DNA from 3 places in the Janthinobacterium sp. BCJ23 genome. Region 3 is predicted to be linked to each of the others. Evidence: predicted binding sites of a transcription regulator. Region 3 holds the regulator's gene; each other region holds the start of a gene.

Region 1 (2,271 bases), on a different contig from region 3:
TGACCAGAAAATGCACGTGCTGGACATGCCCGCGCGTACGCGGCGCATCTTCAGCATGCGCGATGCCGTGCTGACGCAATGGGAACACGAGGTGCGCGCCAAGGTGCGCGGTGCCGATGCCTTGCTGACACCCATCTTGATCAATACCTTGCCCGCCTTCTTCGACAACCTGGCCGAAGCGCTGACGCCAGGCTATCCGCGCGACAATGCCACCAGCAATACCAATGCCCCGGCCGTGCACGGCAACGAACGGGCGCGCATGACCAGCTATGGCCCGGAACAGGTGATCCAGGAATACCAGATCTTCCGCGACTGTTTCGCCGATGCGGCCCTCGAAGCGGGCGTGCCGCTGCGGCGCCGCGACTGGCAGGTGATCAATGCCTCGATCGATACGGGCATACGCGAAGCCATCCTGGAATTTACCGCCATGCATGAAAGCTTCCAGCGGCGCATCGCCGCCGGGCTGTCGCACGACATGCGCAATCCCCTCTCCGTCATGCTCAACAGCGCCCAGCTGCTGCAACGGTGCCCGCAGCAGCTCGACGTGCCGGCCCTGGCGTCGAAAATCATCGAACACGGCAAGCGCCTCGACGAGATGATCCAGGAATTGCTTGATACGCTCAGCTACCACCGGGGGCAAAAGCTGCCGCTGGTCTTGCATCGCTTCGATATCCTGCCGCTGGCGCAGCAGGTGGGCGACAGCGTCAATACTGGCCATCCGGGCAAGTGCCTGGTCACGGGCGCGTCCGTCACCGGCTGGTGGTGCGAAAATTCGCTGCGCCGCGCCCTGGAAAACCTGGTCGGCAACGCCCTCAAGTATGGCGACGACGGCCCCATCCATATCCACATCAACACCCTGCGCGAACGCATGATACTCACCGTGCACAACACGGGCAGCGCTATCGCCCCGGAGCAGACCGAGCGCATCTTCGAATACCTGCGCCGCGAACACCAGGGCAGCGCGCCCGGCTGGGGTATCGGCCTGCCCTTCGTGCAAAACGTGGCGGAAAGCCACGGCGGCAGCGCGCTGGTCGACAGCGCGCCGGAAACGGGCACCACGTTTACCATCGACCTGCCCATCGACTGCCGGCCCTTCGTCACGCCGGACGCTTGAGCTCGCCGCCAACTGCCCCAACACCGGCATTTTCCGCGCAGTAACGCACCAATACGGTGCGGATGACGGTTTTACGCCACAAAAATGGTCATTTTTTACATACTTTCGGGTGCGCGGCACTGGCACGATTTCTGCTGAGCTATAGTCAGACACGGCTCAAGGGAAATCACAACATGGCAAATTTTTTCAATGAAATGACTGCAAATGAAGTGGGTACGGACAGCAAGGTACGTGAACACTATCGTGAATTCAGCAACTGGCTGGAGCAGCAATCCCCCGAGACCATTGCCCGCAAGCGGGCCGAAGCCGACCTGACGTTCCGCCGGGTCGGCATCACGTTCGCCGTCTATGGCGACGATGCCGGCACGGAGCGCCTGATTCCGTTCGACACCATCCCGCGCATCATTCCCGCCGCCGAATGGGCGCAGATGCAAACGGGCCTGGTGCAGCGCGTGCAAGCCTTGAACATGTTCATCCATGATATTTATCATGAGCAAAACATCATCAAGGCGGGCATCATTCCTGCCGATCAAATCTACAAGAATGCCCAGTACCGCCCGGAAATGCAGGGTATTTCCGTCGCCTCCGACATTTACGCCCACATCGCCGGCGTCGACATCGTGCGGGCCGGACAGGGCGAATTCTATGTGCTGGAAGACAACCTGCGCGTGCCCTCCGGCGTGTCCTACATGCTGGAAGACCGCAAGATGATGATGCGGCTGTTCCCGGAACTGTTCGCCCGCAACCGCATCGCCCCCGTCGACCATTACCCGGACATGCTGCTCGACAACTTGCGCTCGGTCGCGCCGATGGGCGTCGATGACCCCACGGTCGTCGTCATGACGCCGGGCATGTACAACTCCGCCTACTTCGAACATGCGTTCCTGGCCCAGCAGATGGGCGTGGAACTGGTGGAAGGCAAGGATCTGTTCGTCAACGACAACTCTGTTTACATGCGCACGACGCGCGGCCCAAAACGCGTGGACGTGATCTACCGCCGCGTGGACGACGATTTCCTCGACCCGCTGGCTTTCCGATCGGACTCGTCCCTGGGCGTGCCGGGCCTGCTGTCCGTCTACCGCGCCGGCCGGGTGACCCTGGCCAACGCGATCGGCACGGGCGTGGCCGACGACAAGTCGATCTACCCGTTCGTGCCC
Region 2 (2,271 bases), on a different contig from region 3:
GTCGATCATCGAATCGCTGAATACGCCGCCACGGGTCAGGAACTCGCGGTCCTTGTCCAGTGCGTCCAGGGCTTCTTCCAGCGAAGCGCACACGGTCGGGATCAGCGCGTCTTCTTCCGGCGGCAGATGGTACAGATCTTTCGAGGCGGCTTCGCCCGGATGGATCTTGTTGGCAACGCCGTCCAGGCCAGCCATCAGCAGTGCGGCGAAGCACAGGTACGGGTTCGCCAGTGGATCCGGGAAGCGCGCTTCGACGCGGCGGCCTTTTGGATTGGCCACGTGCGGGATACGGATCGAGGCGGAACGGTTTTTCGCCGAGTACGCCAGTTTCACTGGAGCTTCGTAGCCTGGTACCAGACGCTTGTACGAGTTGGTGCCTGGGTTGGTGATCGCGTTCAATGCCTTGGCGTGCTTGATGATGCCGCCGATGTAGTACAGGGCGAAATCGGACAGGCCGGCATAGCCGTCGCCAGCGAACAGGTTTTTGCCATCCTTCCATACGGATTGATGCACGTGCATGCCCGAACCGTTGTCGCCAACGATAGGTTTCGGCATGAAGGTGGCGGTCTTGCCATAGCTGTGCGCCACGTTCCACACCACGTATTTCAGGTTTTGCGTCCAGTCGGCGCGCTCGACCAGGGTCGAGAACTTGGTGCCGATTTCATTCTGGCCGGCGCCGGCCACTTCGTGATGATGTACCTCAACCGGGATGCCCAGCGATTCCAGAATCAGGCACATTTCCGAACGCATGTCCTGGAAGCTGTCCACTGGTGGCACGGGGAAATAGCCGCCCTTGACGGTAGGACGGTGGCCGCTGTTGCCGCCTTCGATGTCCTTGCCGGTCGACCACGAACCTTCGTCCGAACCGATCTTGACGAAGCAGCCCGACATGTCGATCTTCCAGCGCACGCTGTCGAAGATGAAGAATTCTGGCTCAGGGCCGAAGTAGGCGGTGTCGCCCATGCCCGACGATTTCAGGTAGGCTTCGGCGCGTTTCGCGATCGAGCGCGGGTCGCGGTCGTAGCCCTTGCCGTCCGACGGTTCGATCACGTCGCACTGCATGAACAGGGTCGTTTCTTCCATGAACGGGTCGATATTGGCCGTGTTTGGATCCGGCAGCAAGATCATGTCGGACGCTTCAATGCCTTTCCAGCCAGCGATCGAAGAACCGTCAAAGGCGTGGCCCGATTCAAATTTGTCCATGTCGAAGTGCGACACGGGAACCGTCACGTGCTGCTCTTTACCACGGGTATCAGCAAAGCGGAAATCAACGAATTTGACTTCGTTTTCTTCTACCATCTTCAAGACTTCTGCGGCTGTCATTGCCATGCGTATCTCCTAAATGAATGTGGGGTGAGCCGACCTTAGTGCGTCTGGGCTGATGAAGCGAAGCAAACATTGCGTGCCACCAAAACTCATAAGGATCATAGCAGATTCCATGCCAGCCTCTGGTGGGATGTCGCCGCCAAGGTCAAAACCCGGCCATGCCAGTGAAAGTTTTCCTGCCCGCGATTTTCATGCTGGGTTTGCGTCAAATCAAGAATGCACTATGCAAGTGCAAAAAACGAATAACGCACCATTATTGTGCATTTTGCGCCAATTCCTGAAAAATGCCTTGTTATGGTGCATGCGCCATGCACCGTGATTTCCCGTTTGCGGGGCGCCGACGGCGCACTATAATCGACCACACCTGCCCACTTTCATCGAGGACGCCATGACCACCGCCGCCGACATCCTGACCACCGCCCGTAGCCGGGCCAATGAAGGTACGCCGTATGCCGGCGCCGTCACGCCGCAGGAAGCGTATGACTTGCTGCAGGGCGATCCCGCCGTCAAGCTCATCGATGTGCGCACGAATGCCGAGCGCGACTGGGTGGGGCGGGTCGATATCGCCGATACCCAGCATGGTGCGGTGCAGTGGGCCACCTACCCCGGTGGCGTGCCGAATCCCGACTTTCTCGCGCAACTGGCCGCCCAGGCCGGCAAAGACGAGGTGCTGCTGTTCCTGTGCCGCTCCGGCGTGCGTTCGCGCCACGCGGCCAAACTGGCGACCGAACACGGCTACCTGCACTGCTTCGACATCCTCGAAGGCTTCGAGGGCGACAAGGATGCCGACGGCCACCGCAAGCAGATCGGCGGCTGGTGCAAGGCGGGACTGCCGTGGCTGGGCGCCTGACGCTGGCCACCTCACTATCTGAACAGTGTTTGATCTGGCGGGCCACCCTGCGGTCCGCTATCAGCTACAACCATCCATGCGCGCCCGATTTTTTT
Region 3 (2,271 bases):
TGTGCGCCCTTAGTTGATCACAACTGCTGGAAGCGGGTGGCCTTAAACGGCGACGACGGCGTCTTCCTCGGAGTTGTCTGGCAGATGCTTGATCGCCTCTTTACCGTGCCCTTGCACTTTGGTTTTGTATTTCATCACTTGCCTATCGAGCTTGTCGATCAGGGCATCGATCGCGGCATACAGGTCTTGTGCCAGGCTTTCCACGTAGACGGTTTTGCCACTTAAACGCAGGTTGACTTCGGCCTTTTGACGTTTTTCTTTCTCTTTGAGGTTATCCACGGTCAGAATCACGGCGATATCGATAACTTGATCGAAATGACGTTTCACGCGTTCCAGCTTCGTTTGTACGTATTCACGGATGGCTGGTGTCACTTCGAGATGATGTCCGCTGATGGTGAGATTCATACACACTCCTAAAGATGATCGGGTTCGTGCGGTCCATCCTATCCGGCCCGCAGAGGAACCGAAAAAAACTTACAAACACTTACGCAGGCTCACTGGCGGAATTTTCAACGCTTCCCGGTATTTGGCAACAGTACGTCGCGCAATCACCATGCCTTGTTCCCCCAGCATGTCCGCAATCTTACTGTCGGATAAAGGATTTTTAGGGTCTTCTGCTCCTGTCAGTTGCACGATCAATGCCCGTATCGCCGTCGATGACGCTTCGCCCCCCGCTTCGGTGGCGACGTGGCTACCAAAGAAATATTTCAACTCGAACATGCCGTGCGGGGTCAGCATGTACTTTTGAGTTGTTACCCGCGAGATAGTACTCTCGTGTAAACCCAGTGTATCAGCTATTTCACGGAGCACAAGGGGGCGCATGGCAACGGCCCCATGCGAGAAAAAGTTCTTTTGTCTTTCTACTATTGCCTGTGCCACGCGCAGGATCGTGTCGAAACGCTGGCGCATATTCTTGATCAGCCACTTGGCTTCCTGCAACTGTGCGCCCATGGCGCCCTCGCCCTTGCCCTGCTTGAGCAGGTTGGCGTACATGGCGTTGACGCGCAGGCGCGGCATGACGTCGTTGTTCAGGGTCACTTGCCAGCCATTGCGCGCGCGCTTGACGACGACGTCGGGCACCACATAATCGGACACGTCCGAGGCGAACACGGCGCCCGGATGCGGATTGCACTGGCGAATCACCGTCTGCGCTTCGCGCAAGTCTTCATCGTCGCAATCAAGGGCTTTTTTCAGCTTGTTGAAATCGCGCTGGGCAAACCAGGCCAGGTGCTTTTCCACGATGACGAGGGCCATGCGCCGCGTCACCATGGCGATGTGCGGCAAGCGCTTGATCTGCAGCGCCAGGCATTCGGACGCATTGCGCGCGCCCACGCCGGGCGGATCGAAACTTTGCAGCAGCGACAAGGCCGTGCGCATCTCGTCGGCGTCGATTTCCAGCTCTTCCGGCAGGCGCGCCAGGATGTCGTCGAGCGACTCTTCCAGGTAGCCATTGTCGTCGAGCGCGTCGATGATCAGCTCGACCAGCGCACGGTCGCGCAACTCGAGCACCGTCACGCGCATCTGCTCCATCAGGTGTTCGCGCAGGGTGCAGTGATGGGCCTCGAGTTGCGGGCGGGAATCTTCGTCGTCGGGCGCCTTGCCCCGGCTCGCCTCGCTCCAGTCGCTGTCGCCGCCATCCGCCACGGCCGGACCCTCGCCCGCCTCGCCGTCAAAGGTTTCCGCTTCGGCTGGCGCCGCGGGCGCCTCCTGGCCTGGCGGCTGGGGCGGCGCTTCGGCCGGCGCCGCCGTGGAACTCAAGGCCCCGTCCGACAGCAGGCGCAGCGAACGGTCGAGCGGATCGTCGAGGCGCTCGAGCAGGGGATTGTCCGTCAGCAGTTGCTCGAGTTCCTGGTGCAATTCCAAGGTGGACAATTGCAACAGGCGTATCGATTGCTGCAACTGCGGCGTCAGTGCCAGGTGCTGCGAAGTGCGCAGCTGCAATGATTGTTTCATTGGCTTACATGCGGAAGTGTTCGCCCAGATAGACCCGGCGTACCGACTCGTTCGCGATGATGTCGTCGGGGCGTCCCGACGCCAGTACCGAGCCCTGGTTGATGATGTAGGCACGGTCGCAAATACCCAGCGTCTCGCGCACATTATGATCGGTGATCAGCACGCCGATATTGCGCTCCTTCAAGAAGCGCACGATGCGCTGGATCTCGATCACGGCGATCGGATCGACGCCGGCGAACGGCTCGTCGAGCAGCACGAAACGGGGATCCGTGGCCAGCGCGCGGGCGATTTCCACGCGGCGGCGCTCGCCGCCCGACA

Evidence for each region. The regulator sigma-54, encoded in region 3, starts transcription at its own class of promoters, with help from an activator protein. The targets are predictions, from matches to a motif close to TGGCANGNAANCTGCTTT.
Region 1: the regulator sigma-54 is predicted to act here: its motif matches at 1,235-1,252, upstream of AC54AG_RS06610 (circularly permuted type 2 ATP-grasp protein).
Region 2: the regulator sigma-54 is predicted to act here: its motif matches at 1,427-1,444, upstream of glnA (type I glutamate--ammonia ligase).

The regions. Positions count from the first base shown of each region.
Region 1 covers NZ_JCAQAW010000002.1:135,250-137,520, reverse strand. Annotated here, with positions in the region: gene AC54AG_RS06615 (sensor histidine kinase) at 1-1,114, shown strand, start outside; gene AC54AG_RS06610 (circularly permuted type 2 ATP-grasp protein) at 1,288-2,271, shown strand, end outside.
Region 2 covers NZ_JCAQAW010000003.1:478,625-480,895, forward strand. Annotated here, with positions in the region: gene glnA (type I glutamate--ammonia ligase) at 1-1,329, opposite strand, end outside; gene AC54AG_RS13690 (rhodanese-like domain-containing protein) at 1,715-2,176, shown strand.
Region 3 covers NZ_JCAQAW010000008.1:96,270-98,540, reverse strand. Annotated here, with positions in the region: gene hpf (ribosome hibernation-promoting factor, HPF/YfiA family) at 43-405, opposite strand; gene AC54AG_RS22120 (RNA polymerase factor sigma-54) at 475-1,953, opposite strand; gene lptB (LPS export ABC transporter ATP-binding protein) at 1,958-2,271, opposite strand, start outside.